DNA from 4 places in the Cellulosimicrobium protaetiae genome. Region 4 is predicted to be linked to each of the others. Evidence: riboswitches for the same ligand, from Rfam matches in the RefSeq annotation. Region 4 holds a riboswitch; each other region holds the start of a gene.
The links. Region 4 has a riboswitch for thiamine pyrophosphate ahead of FIC82_RS07135 (TenA family protein). Riboswitches for the same ligand answer to the same signal wherever they lie in the genome.
Positions count from the first base shown of each region.

Region 1: linked by a shared signal. The riboswitch ahead of FIC82_RS12385 (ECF transporter S component) and the one ahead of FIC82_RS07135 (TenA family protein) in region 4 are both predicted to bind thiamine pyrophosphate.
Region 2: linked by a shared signal. The riboswitch ahead of thiD (bifunctional hydroxymethylpyrimidine kinase/phosphomethylpyrimidine kinase) and the one ahead of FIC82_RS07135 (TenA family protein) in region 4 are both predicted to bind thiamine pyrophosphate.
Region 3: linked by a shared signal. The riboswitch ahead of FIC82_RS04575 (thiamine ABC transporter substrate-binding protein) and the one ahead of FIC82_RS07135 (TenA family protein) in region 4 are both predicted to bind thiamine pyrophosphate.

Region 1 is NZ_CP052757.1:2,910,717-2,915,759, forward strand. It holds gene FIC82_RS12375 (Rv2578c family radical SAM protein) at 1-1,422, opposite strand, end outside; gene FIC82_RS12380 (hypothetical protein) at 1,495-1,935, opposite strand; TPP riboswitch at 2,022-2,141, shown strand; gene FIC82_RS12385 (ECF transporter S component) at 2,255-2,944, shown strand; gene FIC82_RS12390 (ABC transporter ATP-binding protein) at 2,937-4,793, shown strand; gene FIC82_RS12395 (energy-coupling factor transporter transmembrane component T family protein) at 4,790-5,043, shown strand, end outside.
Region 2 is NZ_CP052757.1:3,072,570-3,077,612, forward strand. It holds gene FIC82_RS13140 (quinone oxidoreductase family protein) at 1-951, shown strand, start outside; gene FIC82_RS13145 (hypothetical protein) at 948-1,229, shown strand; gene FIC82_RS13150 (DUF4862 family protein) at 1,258-2,244, shown strand; gene thiD (bifunctional hydroxymethylpyrimidine kinase/phosphomethylpyrimidine kinase) at 2,249-3,166, opposite strand; TPP riboswitch at 3,159-3,254, opposite strand; gene FIC82_RS13160 (SDR family oxidoreductase) at 3,367-4,254, opposite strand; gene pheT (phenylalanine--tRNA ligase subunit beta) at 4,251-5,043, opposite strand, start outside.
Region 3 is NZ_CP052757.1:1,067,614-1,072,656, reverse strand. It holds gene FIC82_RS04585 (ABC transporter ATP-binding protein) at 1-55, opposite strand, end outside; gene FIC82_RS04580 (ABC transporter permease) at 55-1,770, opposite strand; gene FIC82_RS04575 (thiamine ABC transporter substrate-binding protein) at 1,880-2,980, opposite strand; TPP riboswitch at 3,063-3,167, opposite strand; gene FIC82_RS04570 (ABC transporter ATP-binding protein) at 3,345-4,226, shown strand; gene FIC82_RS04565 (ABC transporter permease) at 4,223-5,043, shown strand, end outside.
Region 4 is NZ_CP052757.1:1,682,494-1,687,536, reverse strand. It holds gene FIC82_RS07160 (Ig-like domain-containing protein) at 1-62, shown strand, start outside; gene FIC82_RS07155 (ClpP family protease) at 154-789, shown strand; gene FIC82_RS07150 (ClpP family protease) at 789-1,397, shown strand; gene FIC82_RS07145 (DUF6882 domain-containing protein) at 1,429-2,394, opposite strand; gene FIC82_RS21330 (helix-turn-helix domain-containing protein) at 2,501-2,995, opposite strand; gene FIC82_RS07135 (TenA family protein) at 3,100-3,846, opposite strand; TPP riboswitch at 3,837-3,962, opposite strand; gene FIC82_RS07130 (VOC family protein) at 4,050-4,976, shown strand.

The DNA of each region.
Region 1 (5,043 bases), 1.2 Mb from region 4:
CACGGCGAAGCCGCGCACCTCGAGCATCGGGCGCACGCGGTCCCAGAGCCACGACCGGTAGGCCTTCGACGCGTAGGCGCCGCGCGCGTAGACGCGCTCGTAGCCCGGGACGAGCCGGGGATGCTCGCGCGCGAGCCAGGACATGTACCACTCCCGGGTGCCCGGCTTGAGGTGCAGGGGAAGCACCGTCACGCCCGTCGCGCCCGCGTCCTTCACCGCGTCGAGCAGGTCGGTCAGGGCACGCGTGGAGTCGGTGAGCCAGGGCAGCACGGGCGCGACCATGACGCCGCACGGCAAGCCGGCGTCGCGGACCGCGCGGATCAGGTCGAGGCGCGCGCGGGGCGACGGCGTGCCGGGCTCGACGCTCGCCTGGAGCGCGGGGTCGAGCAGCGCGAGCGAGACGCCGATCCCGACCTCGACACGGGACGCGGCGCCCGCGAGCAGAGGGAGATCGCGGCGCAGGAGCGTGCCCTTGGTGAGGACCGACAGCGGCGTGCCCGAGCCCGCGAGCGCGTCGATGATGCCCGGCATGAGGCGGTAACGGCCCTCGGCCCGCTGGTACGGGTCGGTGTTGGTCCCGAGCGCGACCGGCTCGCGGCCCCACGAGCGACGCGCGAGCTCGGCGCGCAGCACCTCGTCGACGTTGACCTTCACCACGACCTCGCGGTCGAAGTCCTCGCCCGCGTCGAGGTCCAGGTACTGGTGCGTGGGCCGGGCGAAGCAGTTGTGACTGACGACCCCCGCGGCGACGAAGTCGCGCGTACCCGTCGTGATGTCGACGAGCTCGCTCTCCTCCCCCGGCCCGTCCAGGGCCTCGAGAGAGTCGACGCGCAGCGCGTCGCCGCCGGTCACGTCGCGGCCCTCGAGGGCGACGCCGCCGTCCGCGAGCGCCGCGGCGCCCGGGCCGACGAGGACGTCCCCGAGCGCGAGGTGGGCACGCCGCCCCGGACCCCCGACGACGTGCCGCCAGCCCCGCTCGGTGAGGAACCGGTGGTCGCCGCTCGCGACGAGGCGCGTGCCGTCCGCGAGGGTCACGCGATAGGCGCGCTTGCGGGTGGTCCAGCGGTCGAGCACGCGCGTGCGCACGTAGCGACGATAGGCCCCGTGCGGCGCGGTGCCCACGATCTCGTCGCCGACGCGCAGCGCGCCGATCGGGCGCTGCGTGCCGTCGGCGAGCAGCACCGGGGTCGAGGGCGCGAGGCAGTAGGAGCAGGCGTGGCTGCACCCGCGGTACGGGTTGACCGTCCAGCGGAAGGGCATGCGCGACATCGCCGGGACCTTGGACAGCGCGCTCTTGGCCGTCACCTCGTGGAACGTGATGCCCGCGAACTCGGGCGTGCGCACGCTGCGCACGAGGCCGGCGCGCTCCAGCCCCGGGAGCGCGCCGTCGTCCGCGCCGATCGCCTGTCCGTCCCACCGCACGGCAGCATTCGAACAGGTGTTCGAATGCGTGTCAAGGTGCGCCCGGGCGAGCTGCCTGCCGGGCCCGTGGCGTCACGGCACGTCCTGCGCGGCCCACGCCTTGAGCAGGCTCAGGTTCGCCAACGGGACGTAGTGCCCGATCCGGGGATAGTCGAGCGTCACGGCCACGACGCCGGCCTCCCCGAGCGACGCGACGTAGTCGATCGCGGCCGGCATCGGCACCACCAGCAGAGACGCGGGGTCGCCCTCGACGACGAGACCCAGCGTGACCGCGGCCTCGTGCGCGCGGGTCGCGCTGCTGTACAGGCAGACCATCGGCCCCTGCTCGGCCGCCACGGCGTACGGGTGGGGCCGGTCGTCGGGGCCGCGCGCGACGAAGAACCAGGTGTCGAGGCGGGTGACCTGCCGCCACAGGGCGACCTGCGCCGTCGTGTCTCCCGCCGGTGCCGTCCGGACGTCGTCGGCGAGGCGGTCCAGCTCTGCCACGGCCAGGGGGTCGTTGTCACTCGTCATGGCGACACGCTCTCATGCCGCGCACGCCGTCCCGATGGGTGAGACGCCGGGATTGTCCTGGCGCGCGGGAGACCCTAGGGTCGGGCCGAACGCCCCCGGGGAGCGCACGAGCGCTGAGAGTGCAGGCCGGACACCCGTCCCACCCGCAGACCCGTGGAACCTGATCTGGTTCGTACCAGCGAAGGGAGCAGGGCCGACGTCACCGTCCCCTGCGCGCTCGTGCCAGCGCGCCCTGCGCGCCCGGCCGGCCGCGCGGGGCCAGGCGGGGGCGCGCCGTCGTGCACCCGTCGACCCGGGGGCCCTGACGGAGGGAACCCGCATGACCGAGCCCCGCACCGCCCCGCAGCAGGCGACGGAACCCCGCACCACCGAGCCACCTGCCGCGCCCCCCGGCCTCGCCGGTCCCGGCGCGGGCACGTCCCCGCGCGCCTCACGACGCCGCGGGCTGACCCTGCACGAGACGGTGCTGATCGCCGTCCTCGGCGTCGTGTTCGGGTTCGTCTACTGGGCGTTCGTCCAGCTCTGGGCCCCCCTCCAGCTCGCCATGGGACCGCTCGCCGACCTCGCGTCGAACGTGCTCGCCGGCGCGTGGATCGTCGTCGGCCCGCTCGCGACGTACATCGTCCGCAAGCCCGGTGTCGGCATCCTCACCGAGACCCTGGCCGCGCTCGTCGAGGTCGTCTTCCTCGCGTCCCCCGCCGGGCCGCTCCTGCTCCTCGTCGGCCTGGTCCAGGGCGTCGGCGCCGAGCTGCCGTTCGCGCTCACGCGGTACCGGCGCTACGGCTGGTGGGTGTTCGTCGCGTCCGGCGTGAGCGCGGCGCTGGTCACGTTCGCGTTCAACGCCGTCCGGTTCGGTTGGCTCGGTCAGGACTACGCGATGCTCCGGCTCGGGATCCAGGTCGTCTCGTGCGTCGTGCTGTGCGGCCTCGCGGCCCGCCTCCTCGGCGACGCGCTCGCCCGCACCGGGGCGCTCGACGCCTTCGCGATCGGCGCGGCCCGCCGTGCCTGAGCCGAGCTCGCCCGTGCCCGACGCCGTCACGGCCGCCGCCCTGACCGTCACCGTCGGGCACCACGGGGCCCGCGTGCTCGACGACGTCCGCGTCCACGTCCCCGCGGGCACGAGCCTGCTCGTCCTCGGCCCGTCCGGGTGCGGGAAGTCGACGTTGCTGCGGGCCCTCGTCGGCGTCGTCCCGCACACCCTGCCGGGCACCGTGTCAGGCACGCTCCGCGTGGCCGGCGACGACCCGCGCGAGGTGCCGCCGCCCGTGCTCGCCGCACGCGTCGGGCTGGTCCAGCAACGCCCCGGCGACCAGCTCTGCCTGGCCCGCGTGGACGAGGAGCTGCGGTTCGCGCTCGAGAACCGGGGTGCCGACCCGCGCACCATGGACGCGCGGGCGGACGTGGCGCTCGCCGCCGTCGGCGCCGCGCACCTGCACGACCGGGCGACCCACACGCTGTCCGGCGGCGAGGCGCAACGCGTGGCGCTCGCCGCCGCTCTCGTCGCCGACCCGGAGCTCGTCGTGCTCGACGAGCCCACCGCGCTCCTCGACCCCGCGTCCGCCCACGACGTCGGGACGCTCGTGGCAGGGCTCGCCCGCGGTCCCGGTCCCGGCCCCGACGGCGACCGCGACGGGGCCCCCGTCTCGCCCCCGCACCGCTCCGTGGTGCTCGTCGAGCACCGGCTCGACGACCTCGGAGCGCTGCCGGAGGCGACGCTGGTGCTGGGGCGCGACGGACGCGTCGTCGCGCACGGTCCCACGGACCGGGTCCTGCGTGAGCACGCCCGCGACCTCGCCGACCTGGGGTGCTGGCTGCCGCTCGACGTCCGGCTGGAGCAGGCGGGTGCCCCGGGACCGCTCGGCTCCTCGGAGACCGACGAGTGGCTCGTCGGCCTCGTCCGGTCCCCCACCGCCCTGCAGAGATCCGCGACCCGCCCACCCGCCGAGACGTCGGTCGGCACGTCGACCGGCACGTCGACCGGCACGTCGACCGGCACGTCGACCGGCACGTCGCGCCCGGTCGCGCTCCGGGCACGCGGCCTGCACGTCCACCGCGGCGGGATGCACCTGGGACGCAGGCGTCGCGCCGACGCACCCGTCGTGCGCGACGTCGACCTCGACGTCCGTGCGGGCGAGGTGCTCGCCGTCGTCGGGCCGAACGGCGGCGGGAAGTCGACGCTCCTGCGCGGTCTGGCCGGGCTCGAGCGCACCGCGGGCGAGGTCACGACGGCGACCGGCGCCCCGGTCGCGATGGTGTTCCAGGACCCCGAGCACCAGCTCCTCGCGCGCACCGTGCGCGACGAGGTCGCCTGGTCCGCACGGCTCGCACGCCTCGACGACGTCGACGGTCGCGTCGCGCGGACGCTCGACGCCTTCGGCCTCACGCACCTCGCCGACGCGAACCCGTACCGCCTCTCCGGCGGCGAGCAGCGCCGCCTGTCCCTGGCCACGGCCACCGTGCTCGACCCGCCCGTCCTCCTCGCCGACGAGCCCACGTTCGGGCTCGACCGCGCCCAGGCCGCCGCCGCCGGCCGGGCCCTGCGAGCGCGCGCCGACGCGGGCGGCGCGGTCGTCGTCGTCTCGCACGACCTCTCCCTCGTCGCGGCGCTCGCCGACCGGGTCGCCGTCGTGGTGGACGGGCGGCTCGTCGCCCTCGAAGCTCCCTCGGAGGTGCTCGGGGACGACACGCAGTGCGCGGTCGCCGGCCTGCGCCGCCCGCCGCTGCTCGAGTGGTGGGCTCGCGTGGGTCGCCATCACGGCGTCGACCCGGGCGCGCTCGTGCGCGCGCTCGACGCGGTCCACGGTGGACCCGACGTCATGGACCGGCCCGCCGCCGACCTGGCCGAGGTCGCCCCGTGACCGCCCCGCACCCGACCCTCCTCGAGCGGTGGAACCCCACGGTCAAGCTCGCGACCGTGCTCGTCCTGTCGACGGCCGTGCTGCTCGTCACCGACCCGGTGACCCCCGCGATCGGCTGGGTGCTCACCGTCACCGCGCTCCTGGTGCTCGGCCGCGTCCCCGCCCGGACGCTCGTGCTCGCCCACGTCCCGTTCGTGGTCTTCGCGACGAGCCTGCTCGTCGTCAACGTCGTGACCCGGCCCGGGGGCGA
Region 2 (5,043 bases), 1.4 Mb from region 4:
CCGTCGCCGGGTCCCGGACAGCTCCTCGTCCGGTCCGCGGTGGCCGGCGTGAACTTCATCGACACGTACAAGCGTTCGGGCGTGTACGCGATGGAGTACCCCCACGTGGTCGGCAGCGAGGGAGCCGGTGTCGTCGCCGAGGTCGGCGCGGGCGTCGACGAGTTCGCCGTCGGCGACCGCGTCGTGTGGACCGAGGCGCCGGGGTCGTACGCGGACCTCGTCGTCGTCGACGCGGGCCAGGCGCTTCACGTGCCCGACGCCGTCACGCTCGAGGACGCGACCGCCGTCGCGCTCCAGGGCCTCACGGCGCACTACCTGTGCACGTCGTCCTACCCGGTCCGCCCGGGCGACCGCGTCCTCGTGCACGCGGGCGCGGGCGGCGTCGGGCTGCTCCTGACCCAGATGCTCGTCGCGCGGGGCGCGCACGTGGTCTCGACCGTCTCGACCCCCGAGAAGGCGGAGCTCTCGCGCGGCGCGGGGGCGGAGCACGCGATCCAGTACACGGCGTTCGCGGACCTCACCGCGGAACTGCCCGAGGTCGTGCGCGGGCTCACGGGCGGCGAGGGCGTCGCCGCGGTGTACGACTCGGTCGGCAAGGACACGTTCGACGCGTCGCTCGCGTCGCTGCGCCGCCGGGGCACCCTCGTGCTCTACGGCGGCTCCTCCGGGCAGGTCCCGCCGTTCGACCCCCAGCGGCTCAACGCGGGCGGGTCGCTCGTCCTCACGCGTCCCAAGCTCGCCGACCACACCGCGACGCGCACCGAGCTCGTCGAGCGCGCCACCGAGGTGCTCGGCGCCGTCGCGGGCGGCACGCTGCACGTGCGCGTCGGCGCCACGTTCCCGCTCGCCGACGCCGCCGACGCGCACCGCGCGCTGGAGGGCCGTGCGACCACGGGCAAGGTCCTGCTCCTCCCCGACGCCGCGGCCGCCACCGACGCGGGCGCCGCGTGAGCTGGGACTGGGTGCCCCCGCGGCCGGGCGAGGAGGACGGGTCGGACGGCGGCCCCTCGCGCGCCCTGCGCCGCGCCGTGACCGTGCTCGTGGTGCTGCTCACCGGCGTGCTGGCCGTCTACTACGTGACGGTCTGGCTCGGACAGCAGGCCGACGCGTGCGTCGCCGACCGACCGGCGGGCGTCTCGGCGCAGGACGTGGACGCCCGCTGGGGCTGGTTCCCGCCCGGCTACACGTGCGAGTACGCGACCGCCGTCGAGGACGTCGCCCGAGCCTGACCCCTGCCACCCCGACCGACGAGGACCGATGGACGACCAGCTCGCACGACCCCTGACCCTCCTCGGGGCGTACGCCCTCGCGGGCGTCCCCGACCCCGGCGGCTGGTACGCCGCGCTCGACGCCGACGGGCTCGACGGGCTGGAGCACCCCGTCGACCCCGACGACGCGGGCGCGCTCGCCACCGTGGCCGCGGGGCTCCCCGGGCACTGGTCGCTGGTCCCCACCACGGTCGCCGCGACCGCGCGCCGCGCCACGACGGACCGGGCGTACGGGCTCGCGTCCGACGACGAGGCGGGCCGCCGCGCCGCGGTCGACGGCGTCGGCCGGGTCCTCGACGCCGTGGCGCGGCTGGCCGAGTCCGAGGGCCGCCGGCGCGTCGTCGCCGTCGAGCTCCAGTCGGCGCCCGGTCCCGGGCGGGGTTCCGGTGCCGCGCTCGCGCGCAGCCTCACCGAGCTCGCCGCCGTCGCGCCCGCGGGGCTCCCGCTCGTCGTGGAGCACTGCGACGCGCCGCGCCCGTGGGGCGTCGCGGAGAAGGGGTTCCTGCCGCTCGACGACGAGATCGCGGCGGTCGCGCGTGCGGCCCGGGACACGGGCCACCCCCTGCACGTCGGGCTCAACTGGGGCCGGTCCGCGATCGAGGGACGCAGCGCCGCGACGCCCGTCGAGCACGCGCGCGCAGCGGCGGCGTCCGGTCTCCTCGCGAGCGCGATGCTCTCGGGGGCGAGCGGGACGCCGGGCCGGTGGGGCGAGCCGTGGTCGGACGCGCACGTGCCCCCGCACGGCACGGACCCCGCGCTCCCCCGACCGGAGGACTCGATGCTCGGGCCGGCCGAGGTGCGCGAGTTCCTCGCCGCCGCCGGGCCCGTCCCGATCGTCGGCGCCAAGGTCACGGCGCGCCCGTCGGACGCCGCTCCGGCCGAGCGTCTCGCGGTCGCCCGCGCCACGCTCGCCGTGCTGCGGGACGCGCTCGAGGACGTCCTTCCCGCCTGGGCCGGAGCACGCGCCGAGGGCTGAGTGCTCAGCCGGGGGCGACGGGCGACACCGCGTGCAGGTGGTCGACCGGGCCCCGGCCCGTCCCGACCCGTAGCGCGGAGCCGGCGCGCAGGGCACCCGTGAGCCACGCCTTGGCGTCGCGCGCGGCCTCGGCCCAGCCCTCGCGCTGCGGACGGAGCGCCGCGAGCGCCGCGGAGAGCGAGCACCCCGTCCCGTGCGTGTGGAGTGTGTGCACGCGTGCGGCGTCGAACGTCGTGACCACGGGCGCCGCGTCCGGGGTCGTTCCCGGCGCGACGAGGGCGTCGGGCGACGTCGCGCCGGTGAGGTGACCGCCCTTGAGCAGCACGACGGTGTCGCTCGTCGTCGCGTACGACGTCGCCTGGTGCAGCGCGTCGTCCCACGTCGTGGCGACGTCCTGCCCGGCGAGGACGGCCAGCTCGGGCAGGTTCGGCGTCACGACGTCGGCCCGCGCCGCGAGGTCGCGCACGGCCTGCTCGGCGCCCGCGTCGAGCAGGCGGTGCCCCGACGTGGCGACCATGACGGGGTCGAGGACGACCCAGGGACGCGGGAGCCCGGAGTCGGTGCGCGCGGTCGCGAGCGCGTCGAGCCAGGCCCCGATCTCGCGGGCGTTCGCCTCGTCGGCGACCATGCCGATCTTCACGGCGTCGATCTCGACGTCGTCGGACACTGCGTCAAGCTGCTCGCGCAGGAACGCCGGTCCGGGGACGTGCACGGACCGCACCCCGTGCGTGTTCTGCGCGACGAGCGCGGTCGTCACGGCCATCCCGTAGGCGCCGTGCGCGGCGAACGACTTGAGGTCGGCCTGGATGCCCGCTCCCCCGGTCGGGTCGGTCCCCGCGATCGACAGGACGCGCGGCCGCGAGGGCCGACGGGGGCGGTCGCCCCGGGGGGCAGGAGCGTGCTGGGGCAGGGCGAGCGTCATCGCCGGACATCCCTTCGCTGGTACGAGCCAGAGCAGGTTCGACGGGTCTCCTCTCAGCCCCGGTCGTGGGGCACCCCGTGTCGGTGGCCATGCTAGTGGCTCGTCACGTGCCCGGACGCGCCGACGCCGCCGGTGCGGGTCGGGCGGCGTCGGGGCCGCGTGCGTGCGGGAGCAGCGTGCGGGAGCGGTGTCGCGCGCGGTCAGCGGCGCGGGAGCTCCCCCGGCATCGGGTCGTCCGCGCCCCAGCGCGTGACGCGCAGGCGCCGCGCGTCCGGGCCGGGCAGGACGTCACCCCGGTCCTTCGCCTCCGCGGCGGCCTCGCGCAGCGACTCGGGCGAGTCGTGCGTGACGCGCACGAACGCGCCCGAGAAGGCGTCGAGCTCGCCGCGCGCGATCGCGACGACCATCTCGACCGTACGGTCGACCGGGGTCCACTCGGTGCGGCCCTCGTGCATGACCATCGACGCCGTCATGTCGGTCTGGACGACCCCCGGCGAGACCTCGAAGGTGCGCAGGCCGCGCGCGAAGCCGGACCGGTGCAGGTTCGCGCCGAGCCGCAGGAGGGCGGTCTTGCTCGCGTTGTACGCGCTCGCGCCGTCCATGTCGTGCGAGCCCGCGCCGCTGTTGAGGTCGACGACGCGGCCCCCGCCGCGGGCGAGCATCCCCGGCACCACCGCGCGCGCGAGCAGGAACGGCCCGCGCACGTTGGTCTCGACGATCGCCCACCACTCGTCCGGGTCGGCCTCCCACAGCGGCACCTCGGCGTCGACACGACCCGCGTTGTTGACGAGCAGGTCGACGCTCCCGAGGTCGTCCTCGGCGTGCCGGACGGCGGCCGTGACCGCCGCGGCGTCCGTGACGTCCGCGGTCACGACGACGGCGCGCCCCGCGCCGCCGGTGAGCGCACCGATCTCGTCGGCCACGCCTGCGAGCCGGTTCGCGTCGCGCGCGAGGAGCGCGACGTCGAGGCCCGCCGCCGCGAGGCCGACGGCGATCGCGCGGCCGATGCCGCGCGACGCCCCGGTCACGAGCGCCGTCCGCGCGGGCGCGACGGTCCCCGCCGCGCCCACACCGAGGTTCGCGCTCACGCCCGCAGCTCCGCGCCGACGCGCTCGCGCGCGGCGGTCACCGCACCCTCGCGGACGCGCGCGACGTCGTCCGCGGTCAGCGTGCGGTCCGCGGCGCGCAGCCGCAGCGAGAACGCCAGCGACTTGCGCCCCGCCCCGACCTGCTCGCCGGTGAAGACGTCGAACAGCGCGACCTCCTCGACCAGGTCTCCCGCGCCGGCGACGATCGCGTCGCGGAGCGACTGCGCGGTCACGTCGGCGTCCACGACGAAGGCGAGGTCCTCCTTGGCCGCAGGGAAGCCCGAGACGGGCGTCGCCTGCACGGGCTCGTCCGACGAGCCGGCGACGAGCGCCGACAGGTCGACCTCGAACGCGACCGCGCGAGCGGGCAGGCCGAGGTTCTCGACCACCTTGGGGTGCAGCTCGCCCGCGTGCCCGACGACGGTCCCGTCGGCGAGCTCGAGGCGCGCGCAACGGCCCGGGTGGAACGGGGCGCGCCCGGTGTCGGCCACGACGCGCACGTCGGTGCCGACGCGCTCGGCGACCAGGCGGGCCGCGCCGAGCGCGTCCGTCCAGTCCGCCGCCCGGCCCACGCCCCACCAGCCCGCGCGCACGCGGCGCCCGACGAGGACGCCCGCGACGTGGCGCGGCTGCGACGGCAGCGCGGCGTCGATCGCCGCGAGCTCGTCGTCGCTCGGACGCACGCCGCCCGGCAGCGCGGGCGCGGCGGGCGCGCCCGGACGCGGGTGCGTGACGAGGCCGACCTCGAAGAGCGCGACGTCGCCGAGCCCGCGGCCGACGTTGCGGCGC
Region 3 (5,043 bases), 610 kb from region 4:
GGCGCGGCGGCTCCGGCGCGCCCGCACGCGCGGGAGCGGGGTCGATCTGCACCATCAGAACTCTCCTCCGGGTCGGTCGCCGCGCAACCGCTCGGCGAGCAGCATGACGGCCGCGGTGAGCAGCGCGAGCACGACGCTCGCCGCGAGCGCCATGCCGTAGTTCTCGGCCCCGGGACGCCCGATGAGCCGGAAGATCACGACGGGCAGCGTGGCGCTGTCGGGGCGGGCGAGGAACGACGTCGCGCCGAACTCCCCGAGCGAGACGGCGAACGCGAACCCGACGGCGAGCCCGAGCGACCGCGCGGCGATCGGCCCGTCGACGGTGCGGAACACGCGCCCGGGGGCGGCGCCGAGGGTCGCGGCGGCCTCGCGCAGGCGCGGGTCGATCGCGCGCAGCGTCGGCAGGACCGTGCGCACGACGAGCGGGATCGCGACGACCGCCTGCGCGATCGGCACGAGCAACCCGGACGTGCGCAGGTCGACGTCGAGCCCGAGCGGCCGGTCGAGCGTGAGGAGGAATCCGAAGCCGACCGTCACCGCGGAGACCCCGAGCGGGAGCATGAACACCGAGTCCAGCACGGAGATCGCGCGCCGCCCGCCGCGCGAGCGCGGGCGCCGGGACACGACGAGCGCGACGAGGCCGCCGATCACGACGGCGAGCACGGTCGCGAGCGCCGCCGTCCGTAGCGAGTTGCCCGCCGCCTCCCACACGGTGACGGACAGCGCGTTGCGCCCTCCCGTCGTGCCGAGGTTCGCGTAGTTGTCGAGCCCCCAGCCGCCGCCCGGGACGCGGAACGACCGCACGACGAGCGTGCCGAGCGGGAGCCCGACGAGCACGACGACCACGACCGCGGTGAGCGCAGCGGGCGCGAGGTCGCCGGTCGGGCGGCCGTCGCGCCACAGGCGCAGCGGGTGGGCCGACGAGGCCGACGACGAGAGGTTCAGCGCGCGCTCGCGCTTGGCCCGCGTGCGGTTCGCGACCATGAGGGCCGCGGCCACGACGACGAGCTGGACCACCGACAGCACGGCGGCGGTGCGCAGGTCGAGGAACTGGGTGGTCTGGATCCAGATCTCCGTCTCGATCGTCCCGTAGCGGATGCCGCCCAGGACGAGGACGACGCCGAACGCCGTCGCGCAGAAGAGGAAGACGATCGACGCGGCGCTCGCTATCGCCGGCGTCAGCGCGGGGAGCGTGACGGTGCGGAACGCGCGCCACGGCGTCGCGCCCAGCGCCCGCGCGGCCTGCTCGGCGCGGGGGTCGAGGTGCTCCCACAGCCCGCCGACCGTACGCACCACCACGGAGTAGTTGAAGAACACGAGCGCGACGACGATCGCCGCGAACGTCTCGTCGAGCCTCAGGAACCCGAGCGGGCCGCCCTGCACGAGCAGCGACCGGAAGGCGACGCCGACGACGACGGTCGGGAGCACGAACGGCACCGTGACGAGCGCGCGCACGACCCGCCGCCCGGGGAACCGGCACCGGTACAGCACGTACGCACCGGGCACGCCGAGCAGCACGGAGAACGCCGTGCCGAGCACGGCCTGCCACAGCGTGAGCCCGAGGATGCGCCACGTCCGCGGCTGGGAGAAGACCTCCGCGAACCCGGACAGGTCCAGGCCGCCGTCGTCCCCGACGAACCCGCGCGCCACGAGCGTGACCACCGGCCACGCGAAGAACACCCCGAGGAACACCAGCGGCACCGCCGCCGCCAGCCCCCAGGCCGCCCCGCGCCCGAGGCGACCCCGCCAGGGTGCCCGCGCCCTCACCACGGTTCTCCCTCGGCCGACCACGGTTCTACCTCGCGGGACCAGGGCTCTACCTCGCGTGACCACGGTTCTATCTCGCGAGGTAGAACCGTGGTCACGCGTGGACCGGGCGTCAGTCGACGACCGTCGCCGTCCATGCCTTGATCCACTCGTCGCGGTGCGCCGAGATGTCGGCGGGCGCGACCTCGAAGGGCTCGTCGGCGAGCGGCGCGAACTCGGCCCAGCCGTCGGGGAGCGCGACGGAGTCGTCGGCGGGGTACATGTACATCTGGCCGGGCACGTCGGCCTGGAACGCCTCGCTCACGAGGAAGTCGACGAGCTGCTGCGCGCCCTCGGGGTTCTTCGCGTTCGCGAGCACGCCCGCGTACTCGACCTGGCGGAAGCACGTGTCGAGCAGAGCCCCGGTCGTGGACGCGGAGCCGTCCTCGGTGAGCGTGAACGCGGGCGACGTCGAGTACGACAGCACGAGCGGGCGCGGCCCCGCGCCCTCGGAGCCGGAGAAGTCGACGTAGTAGGCGTCAGACCAGCCGTCGACGACCTTCACGCCGTTGGCGCGCAGGTCGGCCCAGTAGTCCTCCCAGCCGTCCTCGCCGAACGCCCCGACGGTCGCGAGGAGGAACGCGAGACCCGGCGACGAGGTCGCGGGGTTGGTCACGACGAGGAGGTCCTCGTACTCCGGCTTCGCGAGGTCCTCGAGCGAGACGGGCTCCGGGATCCCGGCGTCGGCGAACCACGCGTGGTCGACGTTGACGCAGACGTCGCCGAGGTCGACCGCCGTGAGCTCGTCGCCGTCGCCGACGGCGTACGAGGCCGCCGAGTCGGACAGGCCCTCCGGCACGTAGGGCGCGAGCACGCCCTCGTCGATCGCGCGGGACGCGAACGTGTTGTCGATCCCGAACACGACGTCGCCCAGCGGCGAGTCCTTCGTGAGGATCAGCTGGTTGACGAGCGCGCCGCCGTCGCCGGGCGCGACCTGCTCGACGGTGAGCCCGCTCTCCTCCTCGAACGCCGCGAGGACCTCGTCGCTCACGGCGAAGGAGTCGTGCGTCACGAGGGTGACGGTGTCGCCGGTGCCCGACGCGTCGTCGCCCCCCGAGCCTGACGTCGCGTCGTCGCCGCCGCTGCACGCGGCGAGCGCGAGGAGGGCGAGGGTCGTCCCCGCGCCGGTGACGAGGGACCGGGCCCGGCGGGTGCGGGCGGTCGTGCGTTGCATGTGTCCTCCCAGGACGTTCAGGAGGGGTCCACCGGCCCGCGCGACCGACGCTGCGACGAGCGCGGACGACCGCACGAGCAGGTGATCGAGATTCCCGACTTCCTCCACCGGTGCTAACCGGGTCAGGTTCGAGGGTCTGCGGTGGTCCGCACTCTCAGCTCCTCCAGGAGCTCCCCTGTCGTTCACGTCGAGCCTACACCGGGCCGCCCCTCGGGAATCCCCCTGAGAGAACCCTGAGAGCGGCCCTGCGGCGACCAGGGAAGGGTCCGGGCCGGTCCCCGATGCCCGGGGGTACGCCCCCGCGGGAGGGTCGTGACGACCGGACCGGGAGCCCCGGCCGACGACCGCAGGAGGGGAAGGACCGATGAGCAGCAGACCTGGGACGACGGGTGCGACGACGACCGTCGCCGCGTCCGCAGAGCACGCCACGGGGGCCGCAGGAGCCTCCGGAACCACGCCGGAGCGTCCCGTGATCGCCACCGCGCGCGGCCTCGTCAAGACCTACGGGCGCGGCGAGGCGACGGTCCGCGCGCTCGACGGCGTGGACGTCGACCTCGAGCGGGGGCGTCTGACCGCGATCATGGGCCCCTCGGGGTCGGGAAAGTCGACCCTCATGCACTGCCTCGCCGGACTGGACTCCCCCACGGTGGGGACCGTCGTCGTCGACGGCGAGACGGTCTCCGCGATGAGCGAGCGGCGCCTGACGCGGCTGCGCCGCACGCGCATCGGGTTCGTGTTCCAGTCGTTCAACCTGGTCCCGACGCTCACGGCGGAGGAGAACATCGTGCTCCCGCTCGCCGTCGCGCGCCGGCCCGTGGACCGCGAGTGGTTCGACCGCGTGGTCGACGCCGTGGGGCTGCGCCCGCGCCTCGGGCACCGCCCGGCGGAGCTCTCGGGCGGGCAGCAGCAGCGCGTCGCGTGCGCGCGGGCGCTCGTGTCCCGCCCGGCCGTCGTGTTCGCGGACGAGCCGACGGGCAACCTCGACTCGCGCGCCGCCGCGGAGGTGCTCGGCTTCCTGCGCTCCTCGGTGGACGACCTCGGCCAGTCCGTCGCCATGGTCACGCACGACCCGACGGCGGCGTCGTACGCGCACCGCGTCCTGTTCCTCGCGGACGGCCGCCTGGTGACCGAGCTGCGCGACCCGACCCCGCAGGCCGTCCTCGACACGCTCGGGGCCCTCACGCCGGCGGCATCCGCGGGCGCGCACCCCGCCGACCCGGCGCACGAACCGGCGGGCGTCCGATGATGGGCCGGATCGCGCTGCGCGGCGTGCGCGCGCACGGCGCGCAGCTCGTGCTGTCCGTGCTCGCGGTGACGATCGGCGTCGCGTTCGTCACCGGCACGTTCGCGCTGCGCGCCATGCTGGAGTCGACGTTCGACGGCATCGTCGCGTCGTCGATCCAGGCCGACGCGTACGTGCGCGGCGCCGCCGCCGCCGGGTCCGCGCTCGAGTCCTCGTCCGCGCAGCTCGGCGGGGCCCGCAGCCTCGTCCCGGCGGACCTGGCCGGCACGCTCGACGCGCGCGACGACGTCGGCCTCGCGCTCGCCGAGGTGAGCGGCCCCGCCGTCCTCGTGGGCGCCGACGGCACCGCGGTGCTCAGCACGCAGGCGCCGAGCATGGCGGTCGGCTACGACCCGCGCGACCCCGGGCCGCGCGTCGTGGACGGCCGTGCGCCGGAGGACGGCGACGAGGTCGCGCTCGAGTCCGCGACGCTCGAGGCGTCCGGGCTCGCGGTGGGCGACACGACCGACGTCGTGCTCGGCGACGAGGTGCGGCCCGTGCGCGTCGTCGGCGAGCTCTCGCTGTCCGCGCCGATGGCGGGCGCGACGATCGTCCTGCTCGACGCCGGGACGGCCGCCGCGACGTACGCTCCGGACGGCCTGGTGCCGTCGGTCGCCCTGTACGCGGCCGACGGCGTCTCGCCGGAGGAGCTGCGCGACGCCGTCGCGACGTCGCTCCCCGACGGTGCGGAGGCCGTGACGGGGGCCGACCTGCGCGACGAGACGAGCACCGCCATCGCCGACCAGCTCGGCTTCGTCTCGACGTTCCTGCTCGTGTTCGC
Region 4 (5,043 bases):
TCTCGGTGAGCCCGGCGCCGGCCCGTGTGGAGGTCCAGAGGAACACCTGGCCCAACAAGTAGCGGAGGGTCACCGCACGTGATCTGCCGTCGGCGAATGTGCCGACGGCAGATCACCCGTCGGTCCGGTCCGTCCCCGGGGCACGGTGGTCCCATGACCACGTACACCGCACGCCCACCGCACGCGGAGGCCGTCGCCCCGGCGGCGTCCTTCGACGACCAGCTCACGACGCGCCTGCTGCACCAGCGCATCGTCGTCCTCGGCACGGCGGTGGACGACGCCGTCGCGAACCGCCTGTGCGCGCAGCTCCTCCTGCTCTCGGCGGAGGACCCGCGCGCAGACGTCGCGCTCTACGTCAACTCCCCCGGCGGCTCGGTGAGCGCCGGGCTCGCGATCTACGACACGATGCGGCTCATCCCCAACGACGTCTCGACCGTCGCGATGGGCTTCGCCGCGAGCATGGGCCAGTTCCTGCTGTGCGCGGGCACGCCGGGCAAGCGGTACGCGCTCCCGCACGCGCGGATCATGATGCACCAGCCCTCGGCGGGGATCGGCGGCACCGCGGTCGACATCGCGATCCAGGCCGAGAACCTCGTGTACACCAAGGGCCTCATGCACCGGCTGACCGCCGAGAGCACGGGGCAGAGCGTCGAGACCATCGCGAGGGACTCCGACCGGGACCGCTGGTTCACGGCGCAGCAGGCGCTGGAGTACGGCATGGTCGACCGGATCGTCGAGTCCGTCGACGACGTCCGCCCGGCCCGCTCCACCCGGAAGGTGGGGCTGTGATGGCGAGCTACACGATCCCGACCGTCGTCGAGAAGACCCCGCTCGGCGAGCGCGCGTTCGACGTCTTCTCCCGCCTGCTCTCGGAGCGCATCGTCTTCCTCGGCACGGAGATCGACGACGGCGTCGCGAACGTCGTCATGGCCCAGCTCCTGCACCTGGAGTCCGACGCCCCGGACCAGGAGATCGGCCTGTACATCAACTCCCCCGGCGGCTCCGCGACGGCGCTCATGGCGATCTACGACACGATGCAGTTCGTCCGCTGCGACGTGTCCACCATCTGCATGGGCCAGGCCGCGTCGGCCGCGGCCGTGCTGCTCGCGGCGGGGACGCCGGGCAAGCGGTTCGTGCTCGAGCACTCGCGCGTCCTGCTGCACCAGCCCTCGGGCGGCGGCGAGGGCACCATCTCCGACCTGTCGATCCAGGCCGAGGAGATCTTGCGCATCCGCTCCGAGACCGAGGAGGTCCTGTCCCGCCACACGGGGCAGACCGTCGAGCGCCTGCGCGCGGACACCGACCGCGACCTCGTGCTCACGGCGCGCCAGGCCGTCGAGTACGGCGTCGCGGACGCCATCGTCACGTCGCGCAAGCTCGCCGCGGCGGCCGCCTGAGCCGGGGTCAGGGCAGGCCGCGGGCGCGCGCCTACCCGCGGCGCCGGAACCACGACCGCCGGCGCGGCTCCGGTGCGGGCTCGTCCGCTGGTGCCGTGGCCGCCGGTGCCGTGGCCGCCGGTGCCGTGGCGGCCGGTCCGTGGGGTCCCGAGGGGGCGTCTCCCGAGTCGTCTGGTCCGGAGTCGTCGGGTTCCGGCGCCTCCGGTCCCGACGCCTCGAGCCCGGGCTCGACGACGACGACGGTGCCCTCCGCGGGTTCGCCGGCGCCGGGCTGGGTCGGGTCGGGCTCCGGCGCGCGGCGCGCGGTCGCCTGGATACCGGCGATCCGATCGTGCTCGTCGAACCGGACCGTCACGTGCCCGTCGGGCAGGGTGAGCTCGGCCGTGCCGCCGTCGTCCGTCGCCTCGAGGCCCCGCGCCGACGAGTAGGACGCGACCGCTCGCCGGTGGTCGACCACCGTGACCGACAGCAGGCCCTCGCTCAGCACCCGCACGACGCGCGGCACGCTCGGCGCGGGCAGGACGAGGCTCTCGTCCTCCAGGAGGAACCAGGCGCGCGTCCCGCCGCCGACGGGCGCGCTGTAGTGGGTCCAGGAGCCGGTGACGGCCTTGGTCGCGAGCGCGAGGCGGTAGGGCAGGTCGTCCGTGAGCGGCAGCTCCGGCTCTCCCGCCTCGCGCAGCCCGCTCTCGCGGGTCCGTCCCGCGGCGCGCAGCACGTCGTCGGGGAAGCCGTTGACGTTGTGCCACGCCCACATCCAGCTCCCGGGCCCGGGAGCGGCGGTGCCGAGGAACTGGAGCCGGCACGTCGCCGTCTCCCCGCCGGGTGCGGTGAACGTGAACGTGCCGGTCGACATCTCGGCGCCCCACGCGTCGTCGCCGTGGAGGTCGGCGAGGTGGAGCTGGTGCTCGTGCGAGAGGAACGCGGCGTCGTCGACGAGCTCCTGGAGCGCCGGGGCGGTCTGCTCCGCCGTGCCGTGCGCGGTCTGCGGCTCCGTCATGCCTCGACGGTAGCGGCGCCCACCTCGCCGCACCGGGGCGCGACACGCGGTGTCTCCCGGTCGCCCGCCGTCCCCGCCGGCCCCGCGACGCTCGGGCGGTCTGCGTTCAGGCCGCGAGGAGCAGGACGTCGGTGGTGGTGCGTGCCGCCGGTGCGGACGACGTGATCCTGGCCCGCGCGACCGGGAGGTCGCGCACGGGCTCGCCCGCGGGCGCGGGGTGCCGCGGCGCCGAGAGCGCGCCGCGCTCCCGGACGGAGGAGAGCACGCGCACGGGTGCGACGGGTCGCAGCTCCTCCCCCGTGCGGGCGACGAGGTCCACGAGGCGCAGGCCGAGGGCGCCGCACACGGCGGCCAGCACCTCGGAGGACGCCTCCTTGCGGCCACGTTCCACCTCGGAGAGGTAGGCGGTCGACACGCGCGCCGCAGCGGCGACGTCGACGAGCGTGCGACCCTGCGCGAGCCGCGCCCGGCGGAGGATCCCGCCGATGACGTGGCGCAGGAGCGGCTCCGGCCGCCCGCCCCCTCGGGGCCGGTGGCTCGCCGTCGCTCCGCGCGGCAGTGCGTTCGGCGCTCCGCTCGGCACTGCGCTCGTCGGGTCCATGCGGTCACGCTACCCGCGCCCCGCCCGGGTGCCGAGGCACCCAGGCAGGGATCTGCTCCTGGCGTAAGGCCCGACGTCGGGCGCTCACGGCCCCGGGAGGGGCGTCACCACTGCTCGAGCGACCACGCCATCTGCCAGAACCGGATCTCGTGCCGGCAGCTCAGCTCGAACGCGCGCTCCATGCGGGCGCGCTCCGCCTCGCCCGCGTCGGCGGCGAGCGCGTCGAGGCGAGACCGGAGGTCGTCCAGGACGCCCTCGGTGCGCTCGGCGGCGTAGAACTCCCACCAGCCCGCGAGGGGGTGGTCGTCCGCGATGCCGCCGGGCGTCGTCTCCCGCTCGGCGAGCCAGAACCGGCGCGCCGACCAGATGTACGTCCACGGGCACGGCAGGAGCGCGGCGAGGAGCACGCCGAGGGAGTCCCGGCCCGCGGCGAGCATGTGGTCGACGTACGCCTGCGCGCTCGGGGCGAGGCGGTTCGTCTGCGCCTCCTCGTACGTCACTTCGAGGAAGTCGCACATCGCGTGGTGGGCGTGGGACTCGTCGTCGAGCAGGAAGCCGGCCTTGTCGTGGAACCAGCCGGCCCACGCGCGGTCGGGGGCCAGCGTCATGCCCAGGCCGTAGCAGCGCAGGTACGCGGTGAGGTACCGGTGGTCCTGGCCCACGTAGTGCCGCACCGACGCGGGAGCGACGGACCCGTCGCGGAGCCCCGCGAGGAACGGGTGGTCGTAGAACTCGTCGAAGAGGTGCGCGTACCGGCGTCCGAGACCGGCGGTGAAGCCGGGTTCGTCGTCGGCGACGAGGACGGTCGGGTCCGTCAGGACAGGGGTGGTGATGGCAGCAGGCGTCGTCATGCCCACGTTCCTCCGCTCGTGCTAGCGAGATCAGGTTCGACGGGTCCGAGCGGCCGCACCGCTCGTCTCAGTCCCTCGGTCCGGCGACGCCGGACGGGACACCCCGCGTGGTTCGTGGGCGACCCTAGCAAGGAAGCCCGGGGTGCGGATGCCGGGCACGGGATGTGGGAATATAGTTGTAGCGACAACAAGTTGGAGCAGACATGACCACGAGCACCCCGGGCGCGCCGACCGACCGCCTCCTGTCCCCGTCCACGAGCATGGACGCCGTCACGCTGCGGGCCGGCGACCTCGAGCAGATGACGTCCTACTACACCGGCGCGTTCGCGCTCGCCCCGCTCGAGGAGCGCTCGCGCGGCGCCGAGGTGCACCGTGTGCTCGGACGCGGCACGACGCCCATGCTGCGCCTCGTCCACACGCCCGGCCTGCCCGCCGTCGACCCGCGCCAGGCCGGCCTGTTCCACACCGCGTTCCTGTTCGGCGACGCGGCGAGCCTCGCCGCGACCGTCTACCGCGCCGCGCAGGACCGCCGCGGGTCGTTCGTCGGGTCGAGCGACCACCTCGTCAGCGAGGCGTTCTACTTCACCGACCCCGAGGGCAACGGGGTCGAGCTGTACACCGACCGCCCGCGCGAGACATGGGTGCGCGAGCGGGGCCAGATCCTCATGGCGACCGAGTTCCTGGACCCGAACGCGTACCTGCGCGCGCACCTCTCCCAGGACGCGGTCGACGCCGGGCCCGCGCTCGCCGGGCGCGTCGGGCACGTGCACCTCCAGGTGGGCGACATCGCGACCGCGCGCGACTTCTACGTCGACGCCGTCGGCTTCGAGGCCACGGTCACCGAGTACAGCGGCGCCCTGTTCGCGTCCGCGGGCGGGTACCACCACCACGTCGCGATGAACGTCTGGAACAGCGCCGGCGCGGGCCCGCGCGCCGCGAGCCTCGGGCTCGGCGACGTCGCGGTCACCGTCCCCGGACGCGACGACCTCGACGCGCTCGTCGCCCGCCTGAAGGCCCGCGGCCTGCAGCACGCCGACGACGGCCGCTCCGTCGTCGTGCACGACCCGTGGGGCACGCGCGTCACGCTCGCCGTGCCCGGCACGACGACCGACGAGCTGCTGGCCCGCTGAGCGCACGGGACGCCCTCGTCGCGGTCCGCTCCCCCGCGGGTCTGCGACCGGGAGCCCGTCCCGCACG